4 regions of the Citrobacter meridianamericanus genome follow, and region 1 is predicted to be linked to each of the others. Evidence: predicted binding sites of a transcription regulator. Region 1 holds the regulator's gene; each other region holds the start of a gene.
What was found. Region 1 encodes CRP, which controls carbon source genes, mostly activating them, when cyclic AMP is high. Its sites were predicted from a motif close to ATGTGANNNNNNTCACAT; they were not measured.
Positions count from the first base shown of each region.

Region 2: a site for CRP is predicted at 6,342-6,359, ahead of NMD08_RS08320 (YfcZ/YiiS family protein). Genes of this name have one in related genera too.
Region 3: a site for CRP is predicted at 5,960-5,977, ahead of deoC (deoxyribose-phosphate aldolase). Genes of this name have one in related genera too.
Region 4: a site for CRP is predicted at 5,118-5,135, ahead of NMD08_RS17665 (ABC-F family ATPase). Genes of this name have one in related genera too.

Region 1 covers NZ_CP101036.1:419,015-427,289, forward strand. Annotated here, with positions in the region: gene pabA (aminodeoxychorismate synthase component 2) at 1-208, shown strand, start outside; gene NMD08_RS01920 (aspartate aminotransferase family protein) at 294-1,511, shown strand; gene NMD08_RS01925 (YccS/YhfK family putative transporter) at 1,554-3,641, opposite strand; gene crp (cAMP-activated global transcriptional regulator CRP) at 3,693-4,325, opposite strand; gene NMD08_RS01935 (OsmC family protein) at 4,632-5,039, shown strand; gene NMD08_RS01940 (phosphoribulokinase) at 5,133-6,002, opposite strand; gene NMD08_RS01945 (YheU family protein) at 6,055-6,273, opposite strand; partial or broken gene NMD08_RS01950 (hydrolase) at 6,270-7,329, opposite strand; gene NMD08_RS01955 (NUDIX domain-containing protein) at 7,374-8,093, opposite strand.
Region 2 covers NZ_CP101036.1:1,743,283-1,751,557, reverse strand. Annotated here, with positions in the region: gene prmB (50S ribosomal protein L3 N(5)-glutamine methyltransferase) at 1-823, opposite strand, end outside; gene smrB (endonuclease SmrB) at 990-1,541, shown strand; gene sixA (phosphohistidine phosphatase SixA) at 1,625-2,110, opposite strand; gene fadJ (fatty acid oxidation complex subunit alpha FadJ) at 2,319-4,466, opposite strand; gene fadI (acetyl-CoA C-acyltransferase FadI) at 4,466-5,776, opposite strand; gene NMD08_RS08320 (YfcZ/YiiS family protein) at 5,953-6,237, opposite strand; gene fadL (long-chain fatty acid transporter FadL) at 6,609-7,889, shown strand; gene mlaA (phospholipid-binding lipoprotein MlaA) at 7,949-8,275, opposite strand, start outside.
Region 3 covers NZ_CP101036.1:4,548,625-4,556,899, forward strand. Annotated here, with positions in the region: gene NMD08_RS22140 (YtjB family periplasmic protein) at 1-337, shown strand, start outside; gene lplA (lipoate--protein ligase LplA) at 356-1,372, shown strand; gene deoD (purine-nucleoside phosphorylase) at 1,471-2,190, opposite strand; gene deoB (phosphopentomutase) at 2,344-3,567, opposite strand; gene deoA (thymidine phosphorylase) at 3,619-4,941, opposite strand; gene deoC (deoxyribose-phosphate aldolase) at 5,049-5,828, opposite strand; gene NMD08_RS22170 (YjjI family glycine radical enzyme) at 6,090-7,640, shown strand; gene NMD08_RS22175 (YjjW family glycine radical enzyme activase) at 7,612-8,275, shown strand, end outside.
Region 4 covers NZ_CP101036.1:3,581,797-3,590,071, reverse strand. Annotated here, with positions in the region: gene ompX (outer membrane protein OmpX) at 1-209, shown strand, start outside; gene NMD08_RS17690 (phosphoethanolamine transferase) at 274-1,860, opposite strand; gene mntS (manganase accumulation protein MntS) at 2,137-2,265, opposite strand; gene mntR (manganese-binding transcriptional regulator MntR) at 2,452-2,925, shown strand; gene NMD08_RS17675 (anion transporter) at 2,922-4,034, shown strand; gene ldtB (L,D-transpeptidase) at 4,096-5,016, opposite strand; gene NMD08_RS17665 (ABC-F family ATPase) at 5,249-6,844, shown strand; gene NMD08_RS17660 (DUF1479 domain-containing protein) at 6,988-8,250, opposite strand.

The sequences.
Region 1 (8,275 bases):
CAATCCATTAACGGTAACGCGCTACCATTCTCTGGTGGTCGCTCCCGAAACCCTTCCTGACTGCTTTGAGGTGACCGCCTGGAGTGAAACGCAGGAGATCATGGGTATTCGTCACCGGGAGTGGGATATGGAGGGGGTGCAGTTTCACCCGGAGAGCATTCTCAGCGAACAGGGGCATCAGCTGCTGGCTAATTTTCTCAACCGGTGATTTGTGGTTGCTATTCAGTGATTTTTTATTCATATTTTGTGATTATAATTTCACTAGCATTTCTGCTTAACAGGGTGGTAATGACATGGCAACTGAACAAACTGCAATTACACGCGCGACATTCGATGAAGTGATTCTGCCGATTTATGCACCGGCTGAGTTTATCCCGGTAAAAGGGAAAGGGAGTCGAGTGTGGGATCAACAGGGTAAAGAGTATGTTGATTTCGCAGGTGGTATTGCAGTTACCGCGTTAGGGCATTGCCATCCGGCGCTGGTTGAGGCGTTAACCACCCAGGGCGAAACCCTGTGGCATACCAGCAATGTTTTCACCAACGAACCGGCGTTACGCTTAGGTCGTAAACTCATTGATGCGACCTTCGCCGAGCGCGTACTGTTCATGAACTCCGGTACCGAAGCTAACGAAACCGCCTTTAAGCTGGCGCGCCACTATGCCTGCGTGCGCCATAGCCCGTTCAAAACCAAGATTATTGCCTTCCACAACGCGTTTCACGGTCGTTCGCTGTTTACCGTATCCGTCGGCGGGCAACCGAAATATTCCGACGGCTTTGGACCCAAACCGGCGGATATTATCCATGTACCGTTTAACGATCTCCATGCAGTCAAAGCGGTAATGGATGATCACACCTGCGCGGTGGTGATCGAGCCTATTCAGGGTGAGGGGGGCGTGACTGCGGCAACGCCGGCATTCCTGCAAGGCTTGCGTGAACTCTGTGATCAGCATCAGGCGCTGTTGGTATTTGATGAAGTACAGAGCGGGATGGGGCGTACCGGGTCACTGTTTGCCTATATGCACTACGGCGTGACGCCGGATATCCTGACCAGTGCCAAGGCGCTCGGCGGCGGCTTCCCGGTGAGTGCGGTACTGACTACCCAGGAGATTGCCTCGGCGTTCCACGTGGGCTCGCATGGTTCCACTTACGGCGGTAATCCGCTGGCCTGTGCGGTTGCGGGAGCTGCGTTTGATATCATCAACACGCCGGAAGTGCTGGAAGGTATTCAGGCCAAACGCCAGGCATTTGTTCAACATTTGCAGAAGATTGACCAACAGTTCGACATTTTTAGCGACATTCGCGGGATGGGATTGCTGATCGGCGCCGAACTGAAGCCGCAGTTTAAAGGCCGGGCGCGTGATTTCTTGTACGCCGCGGCGAATGAAGGCGTGATGGTACTGAACGCCGGACCGGACGTGATGCGTTTCGCGCCGTCGCTGGTGGTGGAGCAGGCCGATATTGATGAAGGGATGCAGCGCTTCGCGCAGGCCGTTGCGAAAGTGGTGGCTTGACGATCTTAGGCCGGATAATCGTAGCGCATCTGGCAGTAGAGCTTAACCCTTCATATCTCGCAACCGGCGGCTCAGCCAGATCCCGTGATGCGGTCGCTGACGCCATGCTACCGACGAAATGGTATGCATGGTGTTCAGATGCCCTAATATCCGCTGTAGATGCTGCTCAAGGGTACTTAAAGGCCCGTGGGACAGCATCTCTGGCGCCTCGAGAATATTTACATCGCCGGAGCTTCCAGGGCCGTCATATTCCAGCCGTTGCTGACAGCGCTGGATCGCAATTTCACAGGACTCCAGATACCGCTGCGCCAAATCCGGCGTCAGCATCGTATGTTCCCTTGCCAGCGTGGTCATCGCGTTGATGTGTTCGACGATGAACTGGCTATGCGTAACCCACAGTTTCATGTCCGCCAGATAGTGCGAGTTGAATCCTGGCTCCTGCATCGCCTGGTTAAGTGAGTTGAACAACGTGTTATGCGCCTGGTTGACCCGCATGCGTTGATACGCCAGCGGTGTGGCCTGCGGATCGTTGCTAAGGATCAGGCGGATGGCTTCCTGATCGGCTTCTAACGCATCGTGGGCGTTTTTACGCAGCAGGCCGCTCTGCCACTGCGGCCATAGCCAGAGCATCCCGCCAAAGGCGATTAGGCAACCAGTGACCGTATCGATAAACCGCGGCACGATAAACTGTTCCCCGTTCAGTGTCAGCAACTGCAGGGTGTATACCGCGGTGACCGTAAAGCCGACGGTAGCCCAGCCGTAGTTTTTACGGATGGTCAGATAACTCACCAGGGTTATCAGCAGCATGCCTGCCAGCGTGTAACTCTCCTGAATATGAAAGTGCAGTGTGACGCCAGCGATCACCAGGCCAACGAGCGTCCCTACTGAACGGTGTAAAATACGTACCCGGGTCGCCCCGTAGCCATTTTGCGTGACGAACAGGATTGTCATCAAAATCCAGTAGGGTTTTGGCAGATGTAAAGCGCTGCCCATCAGGCTGGCAATGCTCAACATTACGCTGATGCGTCCGGCATTACGCAGCGCTGGGGATTTCAACGACATATAGCTTTTCAGTGCGGGGATAAGCGGCAACCGACGCTGCTTGTCAGCCATTAAATCCCGGGCATACAGTGGGCGCTGGGTGCGTAGCACTCGGGCAATACGGCTGAAGTGCCAGTAACAAAATTGTCCTACCGGATTGTCCGGATGTTGGTTGGCAATTTTCTCCAGCGTGCCAATTTGTTTATCCATTGAAAAACGTGTTGGCAAGCGGTGATACAAAATGTCATCGGCCAGAACGCGAAGGCGTTCGGCGACGGTGCGCGCGTTCCAGCGGATCACCTGTTCGGCGTGGCTACGTTCTACCAGCTTTTGCACCTCTTCCGGCTGGTGGAGGCTGACGGAAATATGTTCCTGTAAATCGAGCGCCTCCTGAAAGGCACGTAGCAGGCGCTTATAATCGTTGTTGCGATGTGCCGACAGCATATGCATTTGCTGATAGCACTGGGTAATCAAATCTACCGCTTTTTGTTGGCGCACAAGCAGGGGGGGTAGCGCTTTTTCCGGATCGGCATGCTGAGTCAGGAGGCTGTATTTGGCCTCACAGTAATCGGCTAATTCACGATACAACAAGCTGAGCGACTCACGCAGCGGCTGCTCACGCCACATCCAGAACCAGAACCAGTTGAACAGGCCGTACCACAATGTACCCAACGCGTAGATCAGCAGTGGCTCCCAGACGGGCATGTTCCCGGCCAGGCTGAGCGTGAAAATTGCCGCGATAAGCGAGGCAGGTAGTAGTCGTGCATGCAGAGGGCCTAATTCAGCGGTTACACCAAGAATCAGCGTCAGGCCAGTGAGGATCAGCGGCAGCGGTATAGTCTGTGCCAGCAGTATCTGCATGATCAGACTGCATCCGGCAAACAAAGACGCACCAATCACTAAGCGTTTGAAAAAGCGCTTATGCGGGGTATCAAGACCGGCAATATTGCAGCAGGCAGGGACGAGGGAGAAGAGGAGCCCCAGATGAAGCTGCCCGATGATCAGACCGACGGCCACAGGTAAACATAGCACCAGCGTCTGTCGTAGTGCGTAGTTGATCTCAGGGTGATATATCAGTCTTCGCCACATCGGTGCAAACAAAAGTGGCGCATTACGGGGTAACGCGCCACTTCGATGGGGTTAACGTGTGCCGTAGACGACGATGGTCTTACCGTGTGCGGAGATCAGATTCTGATCTTCCAGCATCTTCAGAATACGACCAACGGTCTCACGGGAACAGCCAACGATCTGGCCGATTTCCTGGCGGGTGATTTTAATCTGCATGCCGTCCGGGTGGGTCATCGCGTCAGGCTGTTTCGCCAGATTCAGCAGAGTCTGCGCGATACGACCGGTAACGTCGAGGAAGGCAAGGTTGCCAACTTTTTCAGACGTGACCTGCAGACGGCGAGCCATCTGAGAGGACAGGCGCATCAGAATATCTGGATTGACCTGGATTAATTGGCGAAATTTTTTGTACGAAATTTCAGCGACTTCACATGCAGTTTTAGCACGGACCCAGGCGCTGCGTTCCTGACCTTCTTCGAAGAGGCCTAATTCACCAATAAAATCGCCCTGATTCAGATAAGAAAGGATCATTTCTTTCCCTTCTTCATCTTTGATCAGCACTGCCACTGAGCCTTTAACGATGTAGTACAACGTTTCCGCTTTTTCACCCTGGTGAATCAGCGTGCTCTTCGATGGGTACTTATGAATATGGCAATGAGACAAGAACCATTCGAGAGTCGGGTCTGTTTGCGGTTTGCCAAGCACCATGCGCGGTTATCCTCTGTTATAAGCTGTCTCCAGAGCCAAAATACTACCTGCCTCTGGGTTTGCAAAAATGTGCTTCCCGCTACCTGGGAAGGGGGCTGTCAATACGTGCGACGGCCTGTAATGTGATGTCCTCTGCATACATGCAGTACGTCAATGTATTACTGTAGCATCCTGACTGTTTTAGCATAGCTTTCGCCGTGTGTCTCCTGGTGTCTCGCTTCAGCATGACGCAGGTCGCCTTCCGTTGCGAGATTTGTTGTGTGCGCGTAATCTGTCAGGAAAATTGATGCATCGGAGTAATAAAATATGCAAGCACGTGTTAAGTGGGTTGAAGGGTTAACCTTCCTCGGTGAGTCCGCCTCTGGCCACCAGATTTTGATGGACGGTAACTCCGGTGATAAAGCGCCGAGCCCGATGGAAATGGTCTTAATGGCTGCGGGCGGTTGCAGCGCAATTGATGTGGTGTCGATCCTGCAAAAGGGTCGTCAGGATGTGACCAACTGCGAAGTGAAGCTGACCTCCGAGCGTCGTGATGAAGCGCCACGCCTGTTTACCCACATCAACCTGCATTTCGTTGTAACGGGTAACGATCTGAAAGATGCGTCCGTCGCTCGCGCGGTCGATCTTTCGGCGGAAAAATATTGCTCCGTGGCGCTGATGCTGGAAAAGGCGGTGAACATTACCCACTCCTATGAAGTGGTTGCCGCTTCGTGATGTTATGCCTGATGGCGTTACACTTATCAGGCCTACAGGATTTAAACGCGTAGGCCGGATAAAGCATTAGCCGCCATCCGGCAAAAAAACACCTTACTCTATCTTTTTACCTTCCATCAGTCGCTGGACTAGCGGCAGCATAATCAATTCCATCGCCAGACCCATTTTCCCGCCCGGAACAACCAATGTATTGATATGAGAAATGAATGAGCCCTGCAGCATGGCCAGTAGCCATGGGAAATCGATCCCTTCCAGATTACGAAAATGAATCACGACAAAGCTTTCATCGAGTGACGGAATACTCTTGGCGGCAAAGGGGTTAGAGGTATCGACGGTGGGTACGCGCTGAAAGTTAATGTGCGTACGGGAAAACTGCGGCGTGATGTAATTGATATAATCGTCCATTGAACGCACCACCGAGTCCATCACCGCTTCACGCGAGTGTCCACGCTCGCTGGTATCGCGGGTCAGCTTCTGGATCCACTCCAGGTTCACGATCGGCACCACACCAACCAACAGATCGACATGCCGGGCCACATTTTGCTGCGGGGTGACAACGCCGCCGTGAAGTCCCTCATAGAACAGGACATCCGTCGGTTCAGGCAGCGGCTGCCAGGGCGTAAATGTCCCCGGAACCTGATTCCACGGTACGGCCTCATCGTAGGTGTGCAGATATTTACGCGACTGACCTTTGCCCGTCTGACCGTATTCAATGAAGGTTTGCTCCAGCAGACCGAAGTCGTTAGCTTCGGGGCCGAAATAGCTGATATGCCGCCCGGCATCGCGCGCTTTGCGAATCGCCATGTCCATTTCCGGGCGGGTATAGCGATGAAAACTGTCGCCTTCCACCTCGGCGGCGCGCAGATTTAACTGCGCGAATATTTTACGAAACGCGAGGCTGGTGGTGGTGGTCCCCGCGCCGCTGGATCCTGTTACCGCAATCACCGGATGTTTGGCAGACATAACAACTCCATGAAATGGTTGTAATTATAGTAAAGTCGCCGGCGGCTACGGATTACTCGCGAATCTGCTTCCTCGGCATAATGTTGACCGTTTCATGCAATTCGGACCACACCAGCACGGCTTCACCTGATTGTAGTTGGCGTTTGACGTCGGCGACTTTTTGTTCGAGCGAGCGTTCATGTTCACCATAATCGGTGCCTTCGCGCAAGACAAAGCTTTCAAGCAGATTGTCCAGCGCGTCCGGGGAGATGTCTTGCCAGGGAATAATCATGATGAAGTCTCCAGATACGTTGTCAGCCAGTCCGGGATTCTGGATTCCAGCCACATCTCCGGATGGCGTATCGTACCGCCAATGAATCCGACATGGCCGCCGTGTTCAGTAAGCTGATACTCCACCTGCGAGGGCAGGTTTTCCGGCTCAGGGATCACATGATGATCCATAAACGGATCATCCTTGGCATGAATAATCAGCGTGGGTTTGGCGATCTGATTGAGCAACGGCATGGCGCTACACTGACGGTAATAGTCTATCGCATCGGCGAAACCGTGAATTTTGGCGGTGATCAGATCGTCAAAATCGCGAATGCGACGTAGAGATTTCAACTGGGCCAGGCTCACCGGCAGTGAGCCAGGATAAGCCTCAAGCTTACGCGAGGCATTGGCTTTCAACAGATTAAGCAGGTAGCGCTGATAGACCCGGGAGAATCCCTTGTCCATGTGGTAACTACAGGCTTCCAGCACGAAAGGGGCAGAGACGATAACAGCAGCATCAATTGGAATCTCGGTGCCTTCTTTTGCCAGCAGGCATGCCAGCATGTTTCCACCAAGCGAATAGCCTACCGCTGCGGTCGGCACACGACCGAACTCACGCTCCAGCCAGTGTAAAAACCAGGTGCCGTCTTCTGTTTCACCGGAGTGATAAATGCGGTTCAGACGATTTGGTTCGCCGCTGCAGCCGCGAAAATGCATCACCACACCCAGCCAGCCGCGCTTTTGTGCTGCTTCAATCAGGCCATGTGCGTAGGGGCTGTTCAGGCTGCCTTCCAGGCCGTGAAAAACCACCAGGCGCGGTTTGTGTTTCGCCTGCTGCGGATCTTCACTCCACGCCAGATCGACAAAATCACCGTCTGGCAATTCCAGACGCTGCCAGTGGGCATCGAACTTCACCTTGCGGCGAATTAAACGCGGCAGCATCGTCTGCAGATGGCGGTTACTGATACCGCGCATTGGACGGAAATCTCGCGAATCTTCGGTAGGTGGAGTCATTTCTGTGGACGTGATTTCAACCATAACACCAGAGCAATTAATATTCGGAAAGAATAACTATACCGCGCGCAGCGCATGCGGGTTAGCCAATATGTGATTTTGCGCTTATTCTGCCAGCAGGTTACGTGAAAAAAGATGAATTTCCACGCCCGGTTTACGTCGCCACAGGCGAGCTTTACGCGTCCCTGTTGCTACGCTTTCTCCGGTATCTTCAAACATTCCTGAAGCTTCAAAGCGGCGAATCAGACTTTTACGCTGGATCGACTGACCGAGGATAACCTCAGTAGCTTCCAGCAGTTGCCCATGGGTAAATGTCTCCGGCAAACAATATACGGGCAGGAGCGAGTACATTGTTTTTTGCCGCAAGCGATGCAGCGCCGCCGTAATGATTTTTTCGTGATCGAACGCGAGTGAATAGTTTTTCAGCTCATCAACTGGCACCCAGCGGGCGTTGCTGACGCTGGCGATGTGCGGCGCACAGTCTACCCAGGCGATTAGCGCAAACCAGGTTACTGTCAGGCTCCAGCCTCGCGGGTCTCGTTCGGGCCCGGAAAAGGTATCCAGCTGTTCCAGCCACGAAGGCGAAACGCCCGTTTTTTCAGTGAGTTTGCGCAGCGCTGTGGCGCGGGTTGAATCATCGTTTTCAATATCAATAAAGCCGCCAGGTAATCCCCAATACCCTTTTTGCGGTTGGGTTGCCCGCTCGACCAATAATACGCACAGCGTCTGCTGATGCAGGGTAAACAACACGCTATCTACCGTCACCAAAGGAGAGGGGAAGCGGCTGGCGTCGTATTGCTTCAGGTAGTCGGCTTCGGTGGTCATAAAACACTCACGATGATTTGTCACGCGGACAAGTGTACCAGTCCGATGTCGGGGAGCAAGGTTCGTTTTTTAGTATTATTTATCAGTGTATTACCACACGATAAAAAATGATGAATTTTATGCTTGCTTAATATGTGTCTTAGGGACATTATTAATTGTGTCGAAGGGACACAATTAATAGG
Region 2 (8,275 bases), 1.3 Mb from region 1:
CCGGATATTGCTCTATCAGATGTACCATGCTGTTTCCGACTTCACAAATCAGAATACCGTTATCTGACAGGTAGTCCGGGGCGTTACCCAGAATGCGGCGGGTAAGTTTCAGCCCATCGCTACCGGACGCCAGTCCCAATTCAGGCTCATGGCGGTATTCGTTTGGCAGATCGGACATATCTTCTGCATCGACATACGGTGGATTGGTCACTATCAGGTCATACTGAACCTTCAGCAGATCGCGGAACAGATCGGAACGGATCGGCGTTACGTGATGGATCAGGCCGTGCTCTTCAATATTTTGCTCAGTCACCGCCAGCGCATCAGTGGAAATGTCCACGGCATCGACTTCGGCTTCCGGGAAGGCATAGGCGCAGGCAATGGCAATACAGCCGCTGCCGGTACACATATCGAGGATATGCTGGGGCTGCTCATTAATCAGGCCAGCAAAGCGGTTATTGATAAGCTCGCCGATCGGTGAACGTGGAACCAGCACACGTTCATCAACATAAAATTCATGCCCGCAGAACCAGGCTTTGTTGGTGAGATAAGCCACCGGAATGCGCTCGTTGACGCGGCGAATCACGCGCTCAACAATACGATGGCGCTCGCTGGAGGTCAGACGCGCAGTGCGCATATCTTCTGGAATATCCAGCGGCAAATAAAGCGACGGCAGCACCAGCTGTACGGCCTCGTCCCATGGGTTATCCGTGCCATGGCCATACCAGATATTCGCCGCGCTAAAACGGCTGACCGCCCAACGCAACATGTCCTGAATGGTATGCAGTTCACTCACGGCTTCATCGACGAAAATTTTATCCACGTATTTCTCCAGGGCATGCTCGTATTAATTTCGGCGGCTAGTTTGCCACGAAGGCGGCGATAAATCAGCATTCACGCGGAGCCTGAGCGCGAAAATTGCGTTTTAAGCGATCGGATGCCTGCCGAGTCGGGTTAAACTAAGGGAAAATAAAAGATGAGATGCTCGAATGAAAAAGAAAACATCGCTCAGCGAGGAGGATCAGACGCTGTTTCGCCAGCTGATGACCGGCACGCGTAAAATTAAACAGGACACCATTGTTCACCGGCCTCCACGTAAAAAAATGACCGAGGTTCCGGTTAAAAAGCTGCTGCAGGAGCAGGCGGATGCCAGCCACTATTTCTCAGACGAGTTTCAGCCACTGTTGAATACGGACGGCCCGGTAAGATATCTGCGTGCCGACGTCAGCCATTTCGAACTGAAGAAAATGCGCCGTGGCGATTACTCCCCGGAGCTGTTTCTCGATCTGCACGGGCTGACCCAGCAGCAGGCGAAACAGGAGTTAGGCGCGCTGATTGCCGCCTGCCGTCGTGAGCATGTGTTTTGCGCCTGCGTGATGCACGGCCACGGAAAGCATATTCTTAAGCAGCAAACGCCGCTCTGGCTGGCACAGCATCCGCATGTGATGGCCTTTCATCAGGCACCAAAAGAGTACGGTGGTGACGCCGCGCTGTTGGTGCTGATTGAAGTGGAAGAGTGGCTGCCGCCCGAACTTCCCTGATGCAGGCAAACAGAAAGAGCCGCGTTTGCGGCTCTTTAATTTTCCGGATAGCGGCTGTGCGCCTTGTCAGAATCCAATCTTTATTAAATTGCTTTTGCCATTTTCAGGTTACACGGGCTCATCTGCCAGTTGAATGTCCCCTTCCCGCTCTCATCAAGCGTAACGCTGGCAATCGCTGATGTGGTAAACATCGGTGGAGTTTCGCCAGGGCACAGCTCAGATACCAGGTACCCCACTAAAGGCAAGTGAGAGATAACCAGCGCCGTGGCGATACCCTCATTGGCCAGAGCCTGTAAATAGGCGCTGACCAGACCGACATCGCCGCACGGAGTCAGCTCCGGCAAAACATCCACACCGGTTGGCAGGTTCATACATTCCCCCACCACATCCAGCGTTTGTTCGGCTCGTAGGAACGGGCTCACCAGAACACGTTCGATATCCACTTTTTGACCTTTCAGCCAGTTCGCCATCAGGCGAGATTCGTCACAACCACTGGAGGTTAAGGGACGAACCGAATCACTGGCGGCATCGAGGGCCGCGTCGCCGTGACGCATGATAAAAACTTGCATATTGCACCGCTTTTGTTAACCAGAATCACCAACACCTTTAATCACAGCCCCTATTGGCGGTGGTAACGATGTGGTGGCCGGCATTGTGCCTTATCCATTCACCGAATGAAACGCTGTTTTTTACCTCAACGGCGTAAGTATAGTCAATCTCTGTTTACATTTTGAGCTCAACCCTTACACTCAGTGCGGATTCATCCTACTTTTGACCTCATGAATTCAGGTCAGTTTCCCTAACGCTCCAGAATTTTTCACCACGTTCCGCCATCAGCAATAACTGCTCACAAGGTGTAAACCGCGAGCCGTACTGCGTGGTCAGTCGTTGCAGCGCCGCAACCACTTCACCCGCGCTCAGAGAATCCATATACCGGAACGGGCCACCGAGGAATGGTGGAAAACCAATGCCAAATACAGCGCCGATGTCGCCATCACGCGCGCTGCGAATAATTTTCTCGTCGAAACAGCGTGCTGCTTCGTTAAGCATTAACATGACGCACCGCTCTGCAATCTGCACGGCGGTCAGTCGGCCCTGGCTCTGGACGCCAATAAGCGTATAAATTGCAGGGTCGACCTGTTTTTTGCTTTTACGCCCTTTCGCACCATAAAGATAGAAACCTCGACCATTTTTTCTACCTTTGCGATCGTCATTCAAAATTGAAGCAACAACATTTGCAGGCGCGCTAAAGCGTTCTCCATAGGCGGCTTCAAGCACTGGTATAATTTTAGTGCCCGTATCAATTCCGACCTCATCCAAAAGTTGGATTGGCCCGACCGGAAAACCAAATTTAACCAGCGCGGCGTCGATGGTTTCAACCCGCTCACCTTCGGTCAACAGGCGAATCGCTTCGTTAATGTAAGGCGCTAAAATGCGGTTAACATAAAACCCGGCTTTATCTCTGACCACTATCGGCGTTTTACCCTGTTTTTTCGCCAATTTAACGGTGGTTGCAATCGTCTGATCAGACGTTGTGGCATGTGGGATCACCTCGACCAACGGCATTTTTTCCACTGGACTAAAAAAGTGCAAACCAATCACTTGTTCAGGTCTGGCAGCGTTCGCCGCAATATCACCAATTGGTAAAGACGAGGTGTTAGACGCAAAAATGGTGTGAGACGCGCAATTTTGCTCAACTTCCGCCACCATCTGTTGTTTTAACGCCAGATCTTCAAACACGGCTTCAATAACCAGGTCACGATGCGCAAAGCCGCGGTAATCGGTCGATCCCGAAATCAGTGCCAGTTGTTTATCACGCTCGCTGGCTTTGATATGACGGCGACGAACCTTCGTTTCAAGCTGATCCCAGCTGTACTTCAGTGCGTGGTTGATTCCCTTAGCGTTTATATCTTTAATACGTACTGGCAAGCCCCCTTTACAGGCCGTCACATAGGCAATACCGCCCCCCATCAGACCGCCGCCCAAAATGCCAACGCTGTTCAGCGGACCAGGCTTCGCATCGCTTCCCGGATCCTTTTTCACGTCAGTGTTGGCAAAAAAGATGTGCCGCAATGCCTGCGACTGAGATGTCATCGCCAGTTCGCCAAATGCACGAGCTTCTGCGTCATAGCCGCTACTGCTACCTTGCGCCAAACCGGTTTCAATCACCTCAAGGATTCGCTCCGTCGCTGGGTAGTTGCCATGCGTTTTTTGCGCCGTCTTTTTACTGACCATACGGAACAAAAGCGCGCGCCCCAGCGGGCCCGCTAACACACGCTCACGCACTGGCAACGCTCGATGTGCGGGACTGTCTTTTTTGGCCAGTTCTACAGCCGCTTCCAGTAAAATAGTCTGCGGCACAACTTCGTCCACCAGCCCTACTTTCAGCGCCTGTTTAGCGCGTAATTGCTTTCCTGTGAGGATCATATCCAACGCGGTACTGACGCCAATCAGGCGCGGTAACCGCTGCGTACCACCGGAACCGGGTAGCAGACCAAGCTGTACTTCCGGTAACCCCAGAACGGTTTTAGTATCATCGGTACAAATACGGTTGTGGCACGCCAGCGCCATCTCCAGGCCACCGCCCAGGCAGGCTCCGTGAATAGCGGCGATAACCGGGATCGGCAACGCATTAATTTCCGCCATAATCTGCTGTCCCTGACGCGCCAGGGTTTCAGCTTCCTGCGCACTGCGGCAGTTGCCGATCATGTTAATATCCGCCCCGGCGATAAAATTATCCGGTTTCGCCGAAATAAACACCACGCCGCGCAATGCTTTGTTATCACGAATTTGTTTCAGAATAGCCCGCACCTGAGAGGCAAACTCCGCCTTCAGGGTATTCATCTTCTCGCCGGGTACATCAATGGTGACAACAGCAACGTTATCCAGACGTACGTTTAGTGTAAAAGCCGATGTCATTTCCATTATTCCGCCTCCAGAACCATTGCCGCGCCCAGACCACCTGCCGCACAGGCAGTCACTAAACCGAAACCACCGCCACGACGTCGTAACTCATGAAGGGTTTGGGTGATCATGCGCGCCCCGGTGGCGGCAAAGGGGTGTCCATAGGCAATAGAGCCGCCCAACACGTTAAATTTGCTGTCATCGACCTCGCCAGTGGCGTGCGCTCTGCCCAGCACTTCGCGGGCAAAACGTTCGCTGCCCAGCAGTTGAAGATTCGCCAGCGTTTGTGCGGCAAAGGCTTCATGCATATCGATCAGAGTTAAATCGGCCATCGTCAGACCCGCTCTCTCCAGGGCAAGCGGCGTTGACCACGCAGGTCCCAGCAGCATGTCCTGCCAGACATCGATGGCGGTGAAGGCAAAACTACGCAGGTATCCCAGCGGCACCAGCCCCAGTTCTTTCGCGCGTGACTCTGTCATCATAATCACGGCGGCGGCGCCATCCGTTAGTGGGGTGCTGTTCGCCGCAGTAACGGTGCCGTGTTTTCGGTCAAATGCCGGACGCAGTTTGGCGTAATCAGCCAACGTAGAGTTACCACGAATATTGTTATCTTCTGAAAAAGGATCTTTGAAAGGTGGTGCGTAGGTGGTCATCACCTCATCTGTCAGTTTACCTTCAGCCCATGCCTGAGCGGCGCGCTGATGAGAACGGTGCGCGAGGGCATCCTGTTGCTCTCGCGTAATACCATAAGTTTTGGCCATTTGCTCGGCCGTATCCCCCATGCGTAAACCGGTGGAATATTCGGCGACAGCTGGCGGTACGGGCATCAGGTCACGTAAGCGCAGTCGGGAGAAAAGTTTAAGACGCTGACCGGTAGTGCGCGCTTTATTGACATCCACCAGCACCCGCGCCAGCTTTTTACTGACACCAATAGGCAGAACTGACGAGGAGTCCGCACCACCGGCAATTCCTGCGCGAATAGTTCCTGCCATCAGGCTTTCCGCAACATTCGCCACCGCCTGGAAACTTGTAGCACAGGCCCGGCTTACACTGTAGGCATCCGTGTGCACATTCATCCCGGTTCCCAGTACGATTTCACGAGCGATATTCGGCGCTTCAGGCATTTGCACCACCTGACCAAAAACCAGTTGCTCAATCACATCTGCAGGAATTTCGCTACGCGCCAGCAGTTCGCCAACGACCATTTTCCCCAAATCTACGGCGGGAATGCCATGAAACGCAGTTGCCTGGCGGGCAAACGGCGTACGCAATCCGCTTACAATGGCGATGCGATCGCCCTGGCGGGTAACCAGCGGTAAAGCCTGACTCATAACACTCCCCTGTAAAAATAAAAAATAAGTGGTCTGACCTGATCACAGTCTTAACTAATTTTTTACATTTAGCCAAGCAGGGAGAAAAGAAAGTGGGAGCTAAGACACAGTGAATAATCACTGACAGTGACAAAAAAGCCCTTGCTACCGGGTAGCAAGGGCTTTTACAGAAGGGATTAACGCAGGCCCAGCTGGAAGATCAATGTTTCAGCTTCACAGGCAAAAACAAAGTCGATATCCAGACGCACACCTTCTGATTCTTCAGTAAAGGTCGAGGTGATTTGGCAAGGCTCAGATTCCACGCCACGTGCCTTCTCAGTCAGAGCGGCCAGCGTTTCTTCTGCCTCTGCGCGATTCGCGAACACACGGCTGTATGACGCGGTGCAATCGGAGTTGTCCATGATGGTACCAACATCCATACAGCAGCAAACCGGGGTTTCATCAGCACTGCATTTACTCATTGTAGATTTCCTCTGTATTCGCACCTGAGGTGCCAGATAAACGATGGGGATATTTTACGCTCCCATTATTCGCCTCTCCAGTCGTTAATTGTATGAAATGCGATAAGTGACCGAAATCACACTTAAAAATGATCTAAAACAAAAATCACCCAAACAGGTGAGTGCGTATACCCGCAATTTTGCCAGCTGGATCGCGTTTCAGAGATCAGAATTGAAAATATTTATAAACATACTTGCAACATTTCAGCTGGTCAGACCTATACTCTCGGCACTGGTCTGATTTCTAAGTCGTACCTCAGACCCTACACTTCGCGCTCCTGTTACGGTATGTAACATTGTTTGTATAAAAATAAATCTATGAGGTTATGGTCATGAGCCAGAAAACCCTGTTTACAAAGTCTGCTCTCGCAGTCGCAGTGGCAATTATCTCCACACAGGCCTGGTCTGCAGGCTTTCAGTTAAACGAATTTTCTTCCTCTGGCCTTGGCCGGGCATATTCGGGTGAAGGCGCTATTGCAGATGATGCAGGCAACGCCAGTCGCAACCCGGCGCTGATTATGATGTTCGATCGCCCTACTTTTTCTGCGGGTGCGGTGTATATCGATCCAGACGTTAATATTTCCGGTAAATCGCCATACACCGGACGCAGCACCGATGCGGACAACATCGCGCCTACGGCGTGGGTTCCTAATGCTCACTTCGTGATGCCTATCAACGAACAGTTTGGTTGGGGGGCGTCTGTCACGTCAAACTATGGCCTGGCAACTGAATTTAACGATAGTTACATCGTCGGCGAATACGGCGGGAAGACCGATCTTAAAACGGTCAACCTGAACCTGAGTGGTGCTTACCGTCTGAATGATAGCTGGAGCTTTGGTGTCGGTTTTAATGCCGTCTATGCCGATGCAAAAATTGAGCGTTATTCCGGCGAACAAACGGCTGCATTGCCAAAAGTCAGCCAGAAAATCGCCAGCCTGAAAGGTGATGAATGGGGTTATGGCTGGAACGCCGGTATTTTGTACGAGCTGGATAAAAATAACCGCTACGGTTTAACGTATCGTTCCGAAGTCAAAATCGACTTCGATGGCGATTACAAGAGCGGCATCCGCACCCAGGCAAACGTGTTACCTGGTGCAGGCACGGCGTTCCCTTGGGGAACAACCAATGCCACCGTCCCGGGTTCTTTGACGCTTAACCTGCCGGAAATGTGGGAACTGTCGGGTTACAACCGCATCGCTCCACAGTGGGCTATTCACTACAGCATGGCTTACACCAGCTGGAGTCAGTTCCAGGAGCTGAAAGCAACCGGCACCAACGGGAAGACGCTGTTCTATAAAGAAGAAGGCTTCAAAGATTCTTACCGCATCGCGCTGGGTACCACTTACTACATGGATAAAAGCTGGACCTTCCGTACCGGTATTGCCTATGACGATAGCCCGGTTCCTGCAAGCAAGCGTTCCATATCCATTCCGGACCAGGATCGTCTGTGGCTGAGTGCGGGTACGACTTACGCATTCAATGATGACGCGTCTATTGACGTTGGCGTTTCTTATATGCACGGCCAGAAAGTGACCGTAAAAGAAGGCCCATATACTTTCGATTCTGAAGGTAAAGCCTGGCTGTTCGGTACCAACTTCAACTACGCATTCTGATTTTCTTCAGATATAAAAAAGGTGAGCTTTTTAGCTCACCTTTTTCTTTTCATCTTTCCTTACTCGGAATCGATCTCTTTTAATTCATCCTGAATTGCTTGCGCGTTCGGATTTTCTTCTGGTTTGAGTTTCCCGCCGTTCGCAATAAAGTCATGACGCTGGAAGTAAGCTTCACGCACCATAATGTAAGGATCGGAAGACTGACGCAGCAGACCGTCGGAATCAAGCAACTGCGCGCGGGTTTCAATACCTTCAACCGTCCACTTACCTATCGACAACGGCCAGGTGAGCCAGGAGAGTACTGGATACAGCGTATCCACCATATCACCACCATCATCACGTAGCGTAAAGCTGCCGTAGAACGGAAGCTGCATATACGGTCCGTA
Region 3 (8,275 bases), 1.2 Mb from region 1:
GATCACGCGCACCGGTGAGAGTGTCAACGTTCGTGACCGACTGGCGCTCGACGGTAAAAAAGCCGGGGGCTATTTTAACCAGCAAATTGTCGAACCCATTCAGGGAAAAAATGGACCACTGGGCTATCTGCGCCTGACGCTGGATACCCATACGCTTGCCACTGAAGCCAAGCAGGTAGATAACACCACCAACATCTTGCGCCTGATGCTGCTTCTGTCACTGGCAATTGGCGTGGTGCTCACCCGTACTTTATTGCAAGGCAAGCGTACTCGCTGGCAGCAATCCCCTTTCCTGCTGACCGCTAACAAACCGGTGCAGGACGAAGATAAAGATTAATCAGAAAAGGAAATCGCTATGTCCACACTACGCCTGCTTATCTCCGATTCTTACGATCCATGGTTTAACCTGGCGGTTGAAGAGTGCATTTTTCGCCAGATGCCCGCCACGCAGCGCGTCCTGTTCTTATGGCGGAACGCCGATACGGTGGTGATTGGCCGGGCGCAAAACCCGTGGAAAGAGTGCAACACCCGCCGGATGGAGGAAGATAACGTGCGACTCGCCCGTCGCAGCAGCGGCGGCGGCGCGGTGTTCCATGACTTAGGTAATACCTGCTTTACCTTTATGGCCGGAAAACCGGAATACGACAAAACTATCTCCACCGCGATAGTCCTCAATGCGCTGAATATGCTGGGCGTAGAAGCTGAAGCCTCCGGGCGTAACGATCTGGTGGTGAAAACGCCGGACGGCGATCGTAAAGTCTCTGGTTCTGCTTATCGTGAAACGAAAGACCGTGGATTCCACCACGGCACGCTATTGCTGAATGCCGATCTCAGTCGCCTGGCAAACTATCTCAATCCCGATAAAAAGAAACTTGCCGCCAAAGGCATCACTTCAGTTCGCTCGCGCGTGGCAAATTTGACCGAGCTATTACCGGGCATCACTCATCAACAGGTTTGTCAGGCCATCACGGAGGCCTTTTTCGCCCACTACGGCGAACGCGTAGAAGCCGAGATTATCTCCCCGGACAAAGCGCCGGATCTGCCGAACTTTGCCGAAACCTTTGCCCGCCAGAGCAGTTGGGAGTGGAACTTTGGTCAGGCGCCAGCCTTCTCGCACCTGTTGGACGAGCGTTTCACCTGGGGCGGCGTTGAACTGCATTTCGACGTTGAAAAAGGGCATATCACGCGTACGCAGGTGTTTACCGACAGTCTCAATCCCGCGCCGTTAGAAGCGCTGGCGGGTCGTCTGCAAGGATGCTTGTACCGTGCGGATATGCTGCAACAGGAGTGCGAGGCGCTGCTGGTTGATTTCCCGGAGCAAGAAAAAGAGTTACGCGAGCTGTCGGCATGGATTGCCGGCGCGGTGCGTTAAGCGCAGGCCTGAAAATGCCGGATGGCGGCGACGCCTTATCCGGCCTGCGAGAACAATGTTAAGCCCGGTCAGCGCAGCGCCACCGGGCACAAACAACATTACTCTTTATCGCCCAGCAGAACGGATTCCAGCGCGATTTTGATCATGTCATTGAAGGTCGTCTGACGTTCAGCGGCAGTGGTCTGCTCGTGAGTACGGATATGGTCGGACACGGTGCAGATAGTCAGCGCTTTCGCACCAAATTCAGCCGCAACGCCATAAATGCCCGCCGCTTCCATTTCCACGCCCAGCACGCCGTATTTTTCCATGACGTCGAACATTTCGCCGTCCGGAGAGTAGAACAGGTCAGCGGAGAACAGGTTACCCACGCGCGCGTCTACGCCCAGCGCTTTTGCTGCATCAACAGCGTTACGCACCATGTCGAAGTCAGCGATAGCAGCGAAATCATGATCTTTAAAGCGGATACGGTTAACTTTGGAATCGGTGCAGGCACCCATACCGATAACCACGTCACGCAGTTTGACGTCCATACGCACGGCGCCACAGGAGCCTACGCGAATGATTTTCTTCACGCCGAAATCGGTGATCAGCTCTTTGGTGTAGATGGAGCAGGATGGGATACCCATACCGTGGCCCATTACGGAGATCTTACGGCCTTTGTAGGTACCAGTGAAACCTAACATGCCGCGAACGTTGTTCACTTCACGGACATCTTCGAGGAAAGTTTCAGCAATATGCTTCGCACGCAGCGGGTCGCCCGGCATCAATACGACGTCAGCGAAATCACCCATTTCTGCATTAATATGTGGAGTTGCCATCAATTTATCCTTATTAAAATTGAGAAGAATACCCAAAGGATTTCGCGTTGTAGGAAGGCGACGAATTCGTGAATCCCCGGAAGCATAGATTAACTATGTGACCGGGGTGAGCGAACAAAGTCAACGCATCTACAGCGCGAAAGACAACGGGTATCACAGCATGTTTTTACCGTAGTCCATCGGCGACGTACCAAAGTAGCTCGCCAGCGTCTGGCCGATATCCGCGAAGGTTTCACGGTGACCTAAAGAACCGGGTTTCACTTTCGGGCCGTAAACCAGTACCGGAATGTGTTCACGGGTGTGGTCTGTTCCGGTCCAGCTCGGGTCGCAGCCATGGTCAGCAGTCAGGATCAGAATGTCATCTTCACCCACCAGCTCCATCAGCTCAGGCAGACGGCGGTCGAACAGTTCCAGACCTGCGGCATAACCGGCGATATCGCGACGGTGGCCCCAGGAAGAATCGAAATCAACGAAGTTAGTAAAGACGATGGTCTTATCACCCGCTTCTTTCATCTCTTTGATGGTGGCGTCGAACAGCGCGTCCAGACCGGTAGCTTTCACTTTTTTGGTGATGCCGCAGTTCGCATAGATATCCGCGATTTTACCAACGGAAACCACGTGGCCGTCTTTCTCGTCGACCAGTTTCTGCAGCACGGTCGGTGCTGGCGGCTCAACGGCCAGGTCGTGACGGTTACCGGTACGCTGGAAATTACCGGCTTTATCACCAATAAACGGACGCGCAATAACACGACCGATGTTGTAACCACCTTCGGTCAGCTCTTCACGGGCGATTTCGCACAGTTCGTAGAGTTTATCCAGGCCAAAAGTCTCTTCGTGACAGGCAATCTGGAACACTGAGTCAGCGGAGGTATAGAAAATCGGCTTGCCGGTTTTCATATGCTCTTCACCCAGCTGATCCAGAATCACGGTACCGGAAGAGTGGCAGTTACCGAGGTAGCCCGGCAGGTTGGCACGTTTTACCAGCTTATCCAGCAGTTCCTGCGGGAAGCTGTTTTCATGATCGGAGAAGTAACCCCAGTCAAACAGAACCGGTACACCGGCGATTTCCCAGTGGCCGGACGGCGTGTCTTTTCCGGAAGAGAGTTCATGCGCCCAGGCGTAAGCACCAATCACTTCCGCATTACCGTCCATGCCGGCAGCAATTTTACCTGTAGAGCCTTCGTGAGCTTTCACCAGGCCCAGACGGGTCAGGTTAGGCAGATTCAGTGGACCTTTGCGACCATTGTCAGCTTCACCTTTCGCACAGGCTTCTGCAATGTGTCCCATAGTGTCTGAGCCTACGTCGCCAAAGCGATCCGCATCTTCAGTCGCACCAATACCAAAGGAGTCCAGCACCATAATAAATGCACGTTTCATCTTGTTCTCCATACATCTGCGCCGCAAAAAAGCGATCAGATCAGTATACAGTTATTCGGTAATACGACGATAGACTGTCGGCGTAATTTCTGGCGCTTTATCGTCAAGGCTAATTGCCGCTTTGACCGCTTTCGCCGCTTCCTGCCAGCTGGCTTCATCTTTGGCGTGGATCACCGCCAGCGGGCGCTGTCCGTCTACGCTGTCGCCCAGACGCGCCATGTCGCTGAAGCCAACGCTGTAATCAATGGTGTCCGAGGCCTGACGGCGACCGCCGCCCATGGAAACGACCGCCATACCCAGCGCACGGGTATCCATCGCGCTGACAAAACCTTCGGTATCAGCATATACCGCTTTGCTGAGCATTGCCGTTGGCAGGTACTTCGAATAATTCTCGACGAAATCGGTCGGGCCTTTCTGCGCTGCAACCATGCGACCAAAAATCTCTGCCGCTTTACCGTTATCCAGCACCGCCTGTAATTTCGCGCGAGCTTCGGCATCGTCTTTCGCCAGCTTGCCGGAGATCAGCATTTCCACGCACAGCGCCATGGTGACGTCTAACAGACGTGGATTGCGGTATTCACCTGTCAGGAACTGCACCGCTTCGCGAACTTCTACCGCATTACCCGCGCTGGAAGCCAGCACCTGATTCATATCGGTTAACAGCGCGGTGGTACGTACACCCGCGCCATTCGCCACGCCGACAATCGCTTCGGCAAGGGCTTCAGAGAGCTCGTAGGTCGGCATAAAGGCGCCGCTGCCTACTTTCACATCCATCACCAGCGCATCCAGCCCTTCCGCCAGCTTTTTCGCCAGGATGGAGCCAGTAATCAGCGGGATGGAATCCACCGTCGCAGTAATATCGCGAGTAGCATAAAAACGTTTATCCGCCGGTGCGAGCGAGCTGGTTTGCCCAATAATCGCCACACCCACGTCTTTAATAATTTCACGGAAACGGGCGTCGTCCGGAAAAATGTCAAATCCTGGAATGGCTTCCAGTTTATCGAGCGTGCCGCCGGTATGTCCCAGGCCACGCCCGGAGATCATCGGAATATAACCGCCGCATGCGGCGACCATTGGGCCTAACATCAGTGACGTTACGTCACCCACGCCGCCGGTAGAGTGTTTATCCACAATCGGGCCGTTCAGTTGCAGGCTTTTCCAGTCCAGCACGGTTCCTGAATCACGCATTGCCATAGTCAGCGAAACACGCTCAGGCATTGTCATATCGTGGAAGAAAATGGTCATCGCCAGGGCGGCGATTTGCCCCTCAGAGATGGTGTTGTCACGGATCCCATTGATAAAGAAACGAATCTCTTCATCGCTCAGCGCATGACCATCACGTTTTTTACGAATAATTTCTTGTGCGAGAAACACGGTAACCTCCCGATTATGGGCCGGGTAAGCAGTGCGCTCCCCGGCTAGTCGTATTGATGCCGGATGGCGGCTTACGCCTTATCCGGCCTACGATGGGCAATTCAAACTTAGTAGCTGCTTGCGCTCTTACCGTCGCCGTGACCCAGCGCTTTGAGCAGGCTCGCCAGCAGGCTGGATGCGCCAAAGCGGTAATGGCGGGAATCTGCCCAGTCAGCGCCAAACAGTTCGTCAGCAATCGCCAGGAACTGCTGTGCATCTTCTGCCGTACGCACGCCGCCAGCGGGTTTGAAACCAACGGTTTTAGAAACGCCCATATCACGGATCACTTCCATCATGATGCGTGCGCTTTCCGGCGTCGCATTGACCGGTACTTTACCGGTAGACGTTTTGATGAAATCAGCACCGGCTTTGATGGAGATTTCAGACGCTTTACGGATAAGGGCTTCTTCTTTCAGCTCACCGGTTTCGATGATCACTTTCAGCAGCACATTTGCCGCCGCACACGCGTCTTTACACGCTTTAACCAGATCGAAACCAACTTGCTCATTACCGGCGATCAGCGCACGGTACGGGAACACCACGTCAACTTCATCCGCGCCGTAGGCAATCGCCGCGCGGGTTTCAGCCAGCGCAATCTCGATGTCGTCGTTGCCGTGCGGGAAGTTGGTGACGGTGGCAATACGGATGTCCGGCGTACCCTGCTCTTTCAGAGTCTTACGCGCAATAGGGATGAAACGCGGATAGATGCAGATTGCGGCAGTGTTGCCAACCGGGGTCTTCGCCTGATGACACAGCGCGATCACTTTTTCATTGGTGTCGTCGTCATTCAGGGTGGTCAGGTCCATCAGTTTCAGTGCGCGCAGGCTGCTTGCTGTTAAATCGGTCATAACATTCTCCAACGGCGTCGCCGTATAAAATTTCACCTTGCGAGTTTGTTAGTATTCTAACATCCGCTCGCGATTACACTTCGATATACATCACAGTTAATGAAAACCACATACAGATTTGCATTACTCTAATGAGATCCACTTCAAATAAATCACCTTTCCAGAGGGAATGCGGTGGCATCAAGCGCATCCGGATCAAAGGTTGTAGCGACGTTGCTTTCTACAATGGCGTTACACCTTCGGGATAAAAAGGAATCAACGATGCCCACTTCAAGCGAACTCGCGCTGCAACAGCGTTGCCAACAAATCGTGACCAGTCCGGTGCTCAGCCCTGAGCAGAAACGCCACTTTCTGGCGCTGGAGGCTGAAAACGCACTGCCTTACCCGCAACTGCCTGCTGAAGCACGCCAGGCGCTGGATGACGGGGTGATCTGCGATATGTACGAAGGCCATGCCCCGTTCAAACCGCGTTATGTTTTACCCGACTACGCGCGTTTTCTGGCCAACGGTTCATCATGGCTGGAGCTGGAAGGAGCAAAGGATCTTGATGACGCGTTATCCTTACTCACCATCCTGTACCATCACGTTCCGTCAGTAACGTCGATGCCGGTCTATCTCGGTCAGCTCGATGCTCTACTGCAACCATATGTTAGAATTCTAACACAAGATGAGATCGATATTCGAATAAAACGTTTTTGGCGTTATCTCGACCGCACCCTGCCAGATGCCTTTATGCATGCCAACATTGGTCCAGTCGACACGCCGATTACACGCGCAATTTTACGCGCAGATGCAGAGTTAAAGCAGGTTTCACCTAATCTTACTTTTATTTATGATCCGCAAATCACCCCTGACGATCTGCTGCTTAACGTGGCGAAAAATATCTGTGAATGCAGTAAACCACACATTTCCAACGGCCCTGAAAATGATAAAATTTTCACAAAAGGCCACTACGGCGTCGTCAGTTGTTACAACTCACTGCCGCTGGCTGGCGGCGGAAGTACGCTGGTCAGGCTCAATCTGAAAGCCATCGCAGAGCGCAGCACCTCTGTCGATGACTTCTTTACGTGCACCCTACCGCACTACTGCCAGCAGCAAATCGCCATCATTGATGCACGATGTGAATTCCTCTATGAAAAATCACATTTCTTTGAGAATAGCTTCCTGGTGCAGGAAGGGTTGATTGATCCCAAACGTTTTGTGCCTATGTTCGGTATGTATGGCCTGGCGGAGGCGGTAAATCTGCTGTGTGAAAAAGCAGGGCAATGCGCGCGTTACGGGAAAGATGAGTTTGCCAATCAGCTTGGCTATCGCATTAGCGCCCAACTGGCGGAATTTGTAGAAAGCACGCCAGTGAAATATGGCTGGAATCAGCGCGCGATGCTGCATGCACAGTCGGGGATCAGTTCTGACATCGGCACCACGCCGGGCGCACGTCTGCCCTACGGCGATGAACCGGACCCGATCACTCACCTGCAGACCGTTGCGCCGCATCACGCGTATTATCACGCCGGTATCAGCGACATTCTCACGCTGGATGAAACCATCAAGCGTAATCCCCAGGCGTTAGTGCAATTATGCCTCGGCGCGTTTAAAGCCGGGATGCGTGAATTTACCGCTAACGTGAGCGGTAACGATCTGGTTCGCGTCACCGGTTATATGGTGCGCCTGTCGGATCTGGAAAAATATCGCGCCGCAGGTTCTCGCACCAACACAACCTGGCTGGGCGAAGAAGCCGCGCGCAATACGCGCATTCTGGAACGACAACCTCGCGTGATTAGCCATGAACAGCAGATGCGCTTCGGTAAGTAAGATTATCCCTTTCTCCTGCGTCGACGGGCCGGGCAGTCGCCTGGCTCTGTTTCTGCAGGGGTGCAATCTGCGCTGTAAAAATTGCCACAATCCGTGGACGATGGGACGCTGCAATGACTGCGGGGAGTGTGTCCTGCATTGCCCGCATGAGGCACTCAGCCTGAGTGCAGGAAAAGTGTGGTGGCAGTCCGACGTATGCCAGCAGTGTGACACCTGCCTGCACATGTGCCCACAGCAGGCTACGCCGATGGCGCAGACCATGAGCATTGATGAGGTGCTGCAGTCTATTCGCAAGGCAGCACTGTTTATTGAGGGAATTACGGTCAGCGGCGGCGAAGCGACGACCCAGCTACCGTTTATTGTGGCGCTGTTTAGCGCGATCAAAACCGATCCGCAGTTGCAACACCTGACCTGCATGGTAGACAGCAACGGCATGCTGAGCGAAACCGGCTGGCAAAGATTGCTACCGGTGTGCGACGGCGTGATGCTCGATTTAAAAGCCTGGGATAGCGCATGTCATCGTCAGTTGACTGGTCGCGATAACACGCTGATTAAACAAAGCATTACCTTTCTGTCCGGGCAAGGAAAACTTGCGGAACTGCGCCTGCTGATTATTCCTGGTCAGGTGGATTATC
Region 4 (8,275 bases), 2.2 Mb from region 1:
ACGGCGTAGTGGGTGTTGGTTACGGTAAATTCCAGAACGCAGCATCCCCGGCTGACAACCACACCACCAGTGACTACGGTTTCTCCTACGGTGCTGGTCTGCAGTTCAACCCGATCGAAAACGTTGCTCTGGACTTCTCCTACGAGCAGAGCCGTATTCGTAGCGTTGACGTTGGCACCTGGATCGCTGGCGTGGGTTACCGCTTCTAATCACTTCGGTGATATAAAAAATCCGCCTCTCGGGGCGGATTTTTTTTGCCTGCAATTTGAGCTGTTAGCGAGATTTGGTCTCGAAGATGTCGGTACCAAGGTGGTTGTAATCCACCTTCTGCAGCTTAAAGTTGGTGATATACACCGGACCGGCCTTTTTCTCTGAGATAAAGCGGTAGCTGTTGGTAATTTCTTTTGCGCTGATCCCCGTCCACTGCGAGAAAAAGCTCAAGAAATCATTCGCTGAGCGACGGGCTTTAATCACCTGATGCGCTTTATCATCGCTCGACAGCACCATGAAAGGCACCTGGAAATTCTGCTGGAACTGATCGTCATGCGCCAGGTACTGCACCTCTTTTCCACGCTCTTTAAAGGCGAGGCCATGATCGGAGAAATAGACCATCGAGAAGCTATTGCCGCTGTTACGTAACTGTTCGTAAAGCTGGCGCAGCAGGTCATCCGTCTGCGTCATGGTGTACAGGTAACAGGAGGTCTCTTTTGACTGGACAAAAGTTTCGTATTTTCCTTGCGTACGGTCGCAGGCCTGCGGATGCGAGCCCATTAAATGCAGTACGATCAGCTGCGGCTGCGTGCGCTCGGTTGCCAGCACCTGGGCGGTCATCTTCAACAGCGCTTCGTCGCGGGTGTTTTTGTCTGCTTCGAAATCACCGTTTTTGAGGAACTGAACTTCATCTGCTCGCTTCGCAATACTGGCAATAGCCGTATCGTATTCACCAATCTGTCCCTGATTGGAAAACCACCACGTCTGGAATCCTGCGCGGTTGGCCAGAGTAACAAAGTTGTCCTGGAACTGGGGCTTATTATCAACTACCCGATTCAGGGTTAAGCCGAGTGATTTTTGCGTAGAACCACTGGCGGCAATGTAATCCGCGAAGATATAGCCGTTAACCGAGCTGGCAAACGGGGTGTTATCCCAGTGGCCGCCAAACGCGCCTAACGCATCGCGGCGGGCGCTTTCGCCGATCACCACCACGTAGGTGTGATACTTCGGCTTCACGGCGGTTACCGTCCAGCTGTCTTTGACGCTCGACAGCTTCGCCATACGCTCCTGCTCGTCGAGCACTTCGTTGTTATTGACGATCACGTCCTTGGCAAATCGGAAAACCGGATAGCCGGTATCTTTCAGCTTGAACACGCCACCCCAGGCCAGGTTTTGCACCGGGTTAACAAAGAACGCGACAATGCTGAATAACAAACAAACGCTGTCGAACTTATTCCAGCCGCGCTTTTGTTCATCTTTTTTACGACGTACGGCGATAACACCAAGGGCGAAAATAAACATGCCAACCAGATAGCTGTACCACGGGAAGATGGTCAGAATTTCGGTGGACTCTTCCATATTGGTAGAGTGTAGGGCCAGTAGCGTGTTGAAGTTCGGCGAACCGTATGCCTGGCCGAACGGAAAATACATTGCCGCAATCAGCGAGCAAATGCCAATCAGCGCTTTCTGCGCGCGCGGCGCACTGCGCCACATCAGCATTAATATACAGGTGAAAGCAACGCTATAGAGCAGGCTAAGCGGATAGCCCAGCGCAAGATTGATCAGCAGAGACTGTAAGAAATAGAGGCCAGTCCACGGACTAATCGCCCGGCTGCGAGCAATGATTGAATCTTTGAGGGTTAAATTCATATGCCACTGTTACAAAAACGCCATGTGCTTACCCTGGCGCTAAGGGTCATTGCCTGCCTGAGAGAGCGAGAAGAGGGATAGGGTCCGCATCCGCGAGCCGCAATATACGCAGGGCTGCGAAAAGATAGAGTGTGTGCAAGAGAAGGTCAACTACTACAAAGAAATTGTTTTGCGAGGGACGTGGCAAAACTGACAAAAAGAAGGGTTATTGGCACAAAAACGATCGCTGTATTCGGGTGACCGCAGGAAAAAGAAGCGGCGTACCGCAACGCCGCATTATTTTTCTGAAGGTTTATCCTGCTCTGGTTTGCTGTTAATCATGTCGCACAGCATAGAGATCAGCATTAACCGTACTTTAAAGGGAGAGTGGCTAAACACGCGTATACACCTCTTAAATTCATTCATATAAACCTCCTGACTTCACGATCCCATCAGTCCGTGAGGGATGTCTTTATTATATACAGATATAGCACAGGCTATATTATATAGCTATTGCTAAAACGTTAATTTTTTGTGCCCACGCAACTCTGGTTTACAATGAGCCTTCTCTAATCAGATGCCGTTAACGCGTCACAGTAACGAGGAAGCAGAATGAGTCGTCGCGCAGGTACGCCAACAACAAAAAAAGTGACGCAATTGGTGAATGTCGAAGAACACGTTGAAGGGTTTCGTCAGGTTCGGGAGGCGCATCGCCGCGAGCTGATTGATGACTACGTAGAGCTGATTTCCGATCTCATTATTGAGGTGGGGGAGGCGCGCCAGGTTGATATGGCCGCGCGGCTTGGGGTTTCCCAGCCGACGGTTGCCAAAATGCTTAAGCGCCTGGCTTCCGTCGGGTTGATTGAAATGATCCCCTGGCGGGGCGTGTTTTTAACCGCAGAAGGAGAACGGCTGGCTCAGGAGAGTCGGGAGCGTCATCAGATCGTAGAGAATTTCCTGTTGATTTTAGGCATCAGCCCGGAAATTGCCCGTCGTGACGCGGAAGGAATGGAGCATCACGTCAGTAAGGAAACGCTGGAGGCTTTTAGCCGGTTTACGCAACAGCAAGGAACAGGCTCTGAATGAGTTTCCCTTTACTACGCGCCTTGCAGCGCGATCGCTTTTTCCAGCTGTTAATCATCGTCGGGGTTGCACTGAGCCTGTTCACGCCATTTGCGCCCCGGCTGTGGCCAGGTGCCATTGACTGGCACACGATTATTACGCTTAGCGGCCTGATGTTACTGACCAAAGGGGTCGAGCTCAGCGGCTATTTTGATGTGTTAGGGCGAAAAATGACCCGCCGCTTCAACACAGAACGCCAGGTGGGAATATTTATGGTGCTGGCGGCGGCGCTGCTGTCGACGTTTCTGACCAATGATGTGGCGTTGTTTATTGTTGTTCCGCTGACGATCACCCTGAAAAAATTATGCGCTATTCCGGTGAATCGCCTGATTATCTTTGAGGCGCTGGCGGTTAACGCCGGATCGTTGCTCACGCCAATAGGTAACCCGCAAAACATTCTGATGTGGGGGCGCTCTGGCTTGTCATTTGCCGCATTTACCTGGCAAATGGCGCCGCTTGCGGGGGCCATGATGCTGACGCTGGTGGTGCTGTGCTGGTTCAGTTTCCCGAATAAAGCATTGCATTATCACACCGGTACGTCCGCGCCTGACTGGCAACCGCGTCTGGTGTGGAGCTGTCTGGCATTGTATATCGTCTTCCTGGCGGCGTTGGAGTTAAAACAAGAGCTGTGGGGGCTGGCAATTGTCGCTGCAGGGTTCATGGTGCTGGCTCGCCGCGTGATCCTCAGCGTTGACTGGACGTTGCTGTTAGTGTTTATGGCGATGTTTATTGATGTGCACTTGCTGACGCAACTCCCGGCCTTGCAGGGGATCACCCACCAGATTGGCACGCTTTCAGCGCCGGGGCTGTGGTTGACGGCCATTGGCCTGTCGCAGTTTATCAGTAATGTTCCCAGTACAATTTTGCTGCTGAACTACGTCCCGCCGACGCTATTGCTGGCCTGGGCGGTCAATGTGGGCGGCTTTGGGCTGTTGCCGGGTTCGCTGGCGAATCTTATTGCTTTGCGCATGGCAAACGACCGCCGGATCTGGTGGCGTTTTCATTGGTATTCGATGCCGATGCTGATATGGGCGGCGCTGGTGGGGTATGGTTTGTTGCTGATGCTGTCATAGCGGCGCAGAGACAATAAAAAAGGCGGATGATTCATCCGCCTTTTTCGTATCAGATATGTGCTTAGTTCAGACGAACCGGCATACCAGAACGGTTCTGTACCGCCTGCTCAACGACGGCCTGATCGACGTCAGGCTGACCGGTGATGCTGGTAATGCTCTTATTCAGCGTAATTGGTACGATTTCCCCGCCTTCGAACTGTGCTTCAGTGGTAGACAGTGGGTTGTGTACCTCAATGTAACGGCTGCCGTCTGGTTCGGTAGTGGCTTTTACCGGCTCATCGATAAACTGTACGCGGGTGCCGACCGGCACATTTTCAAACAGGAACTTGATGTCGTCGTTACGCAGACGCACGCAACCATGGCTGACGCGTAAGCCGACGCCGAAGTTAGCATTGGTGCCGTGGATAGCGTACAGGCGACCGATATACAGCGCGTACAGACCCATCGGGTTATCCGGACCTGCCGGAACAACGGCTGGCAGCGGTTCGCCCGCTGCGCGGTATTCCGCATGCATTTTCGCCGTAGGCGTCCAGGTTGGACCCGCTTTTTTACGTTCTACTTTGGTGGTCCAGTTGATTGGCGTGTCTTTGCCCAACTGACCGATACCGATCGGCAGAACAATGACGGTGTTAGTGCCTTTCGGGTAGTAGTACAGACGCATTTCAGCGCTGTTAATCACAATACCTTCATGCACGGTATCCGGCAGGATCAACTGCTGAGGGATGTTCAGCACGGTACCGCCTTTCGGCAGGAAGGTATCCACGCCCGGGTTAGCTTCCAGCATGTTAGACAGCCCCATCTGATACTCTGCCGCAAAATATTCCAGCGGTTGGGTGTTGCCTTCAGGAATCGTGATGACCTGGTTTTGGCCAATCAAACGGCTGCCATCGGTAGGCAGCGGGTACGTGACGGCAGAGGCGGTGTTACAAAAACCAACTATTGCGAGTGCCGCCGCGAAAAGCGTTGTTAATTTCATATTCATGTTCATGTATGCGAGATTCAGTGCCAGGCAGGCTAGTGGGTTGAGATTTATGTAGTGTTGGGCACGCATTATATGTGCAATCTGAGCAACAAGGAATTCGGATGTGTACTAAATCACATTTTTTTCCTCACGCTTTCACTTTACCCCTTCAGCATCAAGGCGCGATCTTATCGCAGACTTATGGCATAATAAGCGGTTTGTCACATATTTCTTTCTCTTTCAGGATACGCCAGTGTTAGTTTCCAGCAACGTCACCATGCAGTTCGGCAGTAAGCCGCTGTTTGAAAATATTTCCGTCAAATTTGGCGGCGGCAACCGTTACGGCCTGATTGGCGCGAACGGTAGCGGTAAATCCACTTTTATGAAAATTCTCGGCGGCGACCTCGAACCGACGCTGGGCAACGTTTCCCTCGATCCGAATGAGCGCATCGGTAAGCTGCGTCAGGATCAGTTCGCCTTTGAAGAATTCACCGTGCTTGACACTGTCATCATGGGTCACGGTGAACTGTGGGAAGTGAAGCAGGAGCGCGATCGCATTTATGCGCTGGCCGAGATGAGCGAAGAAGACGGCTATAAAGTTGCTGACCTCGAAGTTCAGTATGGCGAAATGGACGGCTATTCTGCGGAAGCGCGTGCGGGTGAACTGCTGCTGGGCGTCGGTATTCCGGTAGAGCAGCATTATGGCCCGATGAGCGAAGTCGCGCCCGGCTGGAAACTGCGTGTGCTTCTGGCACAGGCGCTGTTCTCTAACCCGGACATTCTGCTGCTCGACGAACCAACGAACAACCTGGATATCGACACCATTCGCTGGCTGGAGCAGACACTCAACGAGCGTGACAGCACCATGATCATCATTTCGCACGACCGTCACTTCCTGAACATGGTCTGTACGCACATGGCGGATCTGGACTACGGCGAACTGCGTGTTTATCCGGGTAACTACGACGAATACATGACAGCGGCAACTCAGGCGCGTGAACGTCTGCTGGCCGATAACGCCAAGAAGAAAGCACAGATTGCCGATCTGCAATCCTTCGTCAGCCGCTTTAGCGCCAACGCGTCTAAATCTCGTCAGGCAACCTCTCGTGCGCGCCAGATTGATAAGATTAAGCTTGACGAAGTGAAAGCGTCCAGCCGTCAGAACCCGTTCATCCGCTTCGAACAGGATAAGAAACTGTTCCGTAACGCGCTGGAAGTGGAAGCGCTGGCGAAAGGTTTTGATGAAGGCCCGCTGTTTAAAAACTTTAACCTGCTGCTGGAAGTGGGAGAGAAGGTTGCCATCATTGGTGCCAACGGCGTGGGTAAATCCACCATGCTGAAAACGTTGGTTGGCGATTTGCAGCCAGACAACGGTACCGTGAAGTGGTCTGAGAACGCCCAGGTTGGTTACTACGCGCAGGATCATGAATACGAGTTTGAAAACGATCTGACCGTTTTCGAATGGATGAGCCAGTGGAAACAAGAAGGCGATGATGAGCAGGTTGTGCGCAGCTTCCTTGGTCGTCTGCTGTTCAGCCAGGACGATATCAAGAAACCTGCAAAAGTGCTCTCCGGTGGTGAAAAAGGACGCATGCTGTTCGGTAAGCTGATGATGCAGAAACCGAATATCCTGGTGATGGATGAACCGACCAACCACCTGGATATGGAATCTATCGAGTCGCTGAACATGGCGCTGGAAATGTATCAGGGCACGTTGATCTTCGTTTCTCACGACCGTGAGTTCGTCAGTTCCCTGGCGACCCGCGTGATTGAGATTACGCCGGAACGCGTGATCGACTTCACCGGCAACTACGAAGATTACCTGCGTAGTAAAGGTATTGACGGTTAATTTACCCGTCGTCTTTCGTGTTACAGGTGTGTTGGCTGCACCTGTTCACCCCGGTCACTTACTTATGTAAGCTCCCGGGGATTTACAGGCTGACCGCCTTCCTGTAACGCGAAATACTTAGGGAAAATTGTGTAAGCTACATATTAAATAATCCCCAGCGCGCGTTTACCGTGGATATTCAAATCCTCCAGTGTGAAGCGTCCTTCCCAGTGAGTTTCATAATCCTCTCGAGGGAAATCACCCGGCGATGCGCCTTTTTCCAGCGCGGCTTTTACTTTGTGAGCGTAGGCCAGATTCTTTTCGCACATCGGTGCGGCAGGGATGTACATCACGTTGCCCCAACCTTGTTGATTTTCTACCGGCGCGACGGAGTGAATAACATCACAATGCCACCAGACGGAATCTCCGGCTTCCAGTTGTGGAATGCTGGTTAGCGCTTCAATCAGCAGCGGATGCCATTGCGCGGAAATCGGCAGGACTCTGCCGGGCGCTACGCCGCAAAGTTCATCTTCCGGCACATCGTCAAGCAATGGGCGTAACAGCACATACGCCATCGCTTCAGGAATAGGGACCACATGCAACAATCCCTGACCGGGCAGCATATCGGATAATGCAGTCCAGCCCTGGAAGGTACGGAATACTGAACATTTGGTGGTGTTATCCACGGTGTACTCTTCTACTTCGGTGCGATGCGCAGCCTGCCACGGATCGTACTCTTCCAGTTTACCATTGAAAACATTCGCAAAAACCTGCTGATATGCCGGCAGAAGCCAACGTTCCAGCGCGCCGGAATCCGTATGCGCGCCCAACCCTTTGGACGTTGTTCCCGGCGGACGACGACGTATGCGGTCAGGGTAGATAACGCTGACATCCGGGTTAAACCATTGTTTCCCTTCGCTTGTAAACGTCCACAGGCGATTAAGGAATAACTGTGCATTGGCCATTTCTTCGCTCTGGCGGGCCTGCATCTGTGCCTGGGACCAGTAGATGGGGTAGATCTCCGGGCGGGATGCGCTGAGGGTGCCAAAAAAGTTATCACCGGGGCCTTTGTAGACCTCATCAAAATGGTTGCGATCCAGGTAATCGAGCATCGACTGATCCCATGCCAGCGCCTGTTCGCGGGGGAAATGCCCCTTAATAACCGCGCATCCGCGACGCTTAATTTCTTCACGCTGCTCTGCACTCACGCGACCCGCTTTGATATCCGCATAGGACAACACAGGCCATACCGGGGAGCCTTGCGCTTTGAGGGCGTTGATTTCCGCCACGCGGGTGGCAATGGCATCGCTCAGCTGGTTGAAGATCAACTGAACATCCCCAAGCTGTGCCCGCAGCTGCTGTTTCATCTGACGGATTGCCGCTTTGTGATCGGCAGGCAACGTGTCGCTGGTAAAAGTAAAAGCCATAACCACCTCGCATTAACTTTCATTC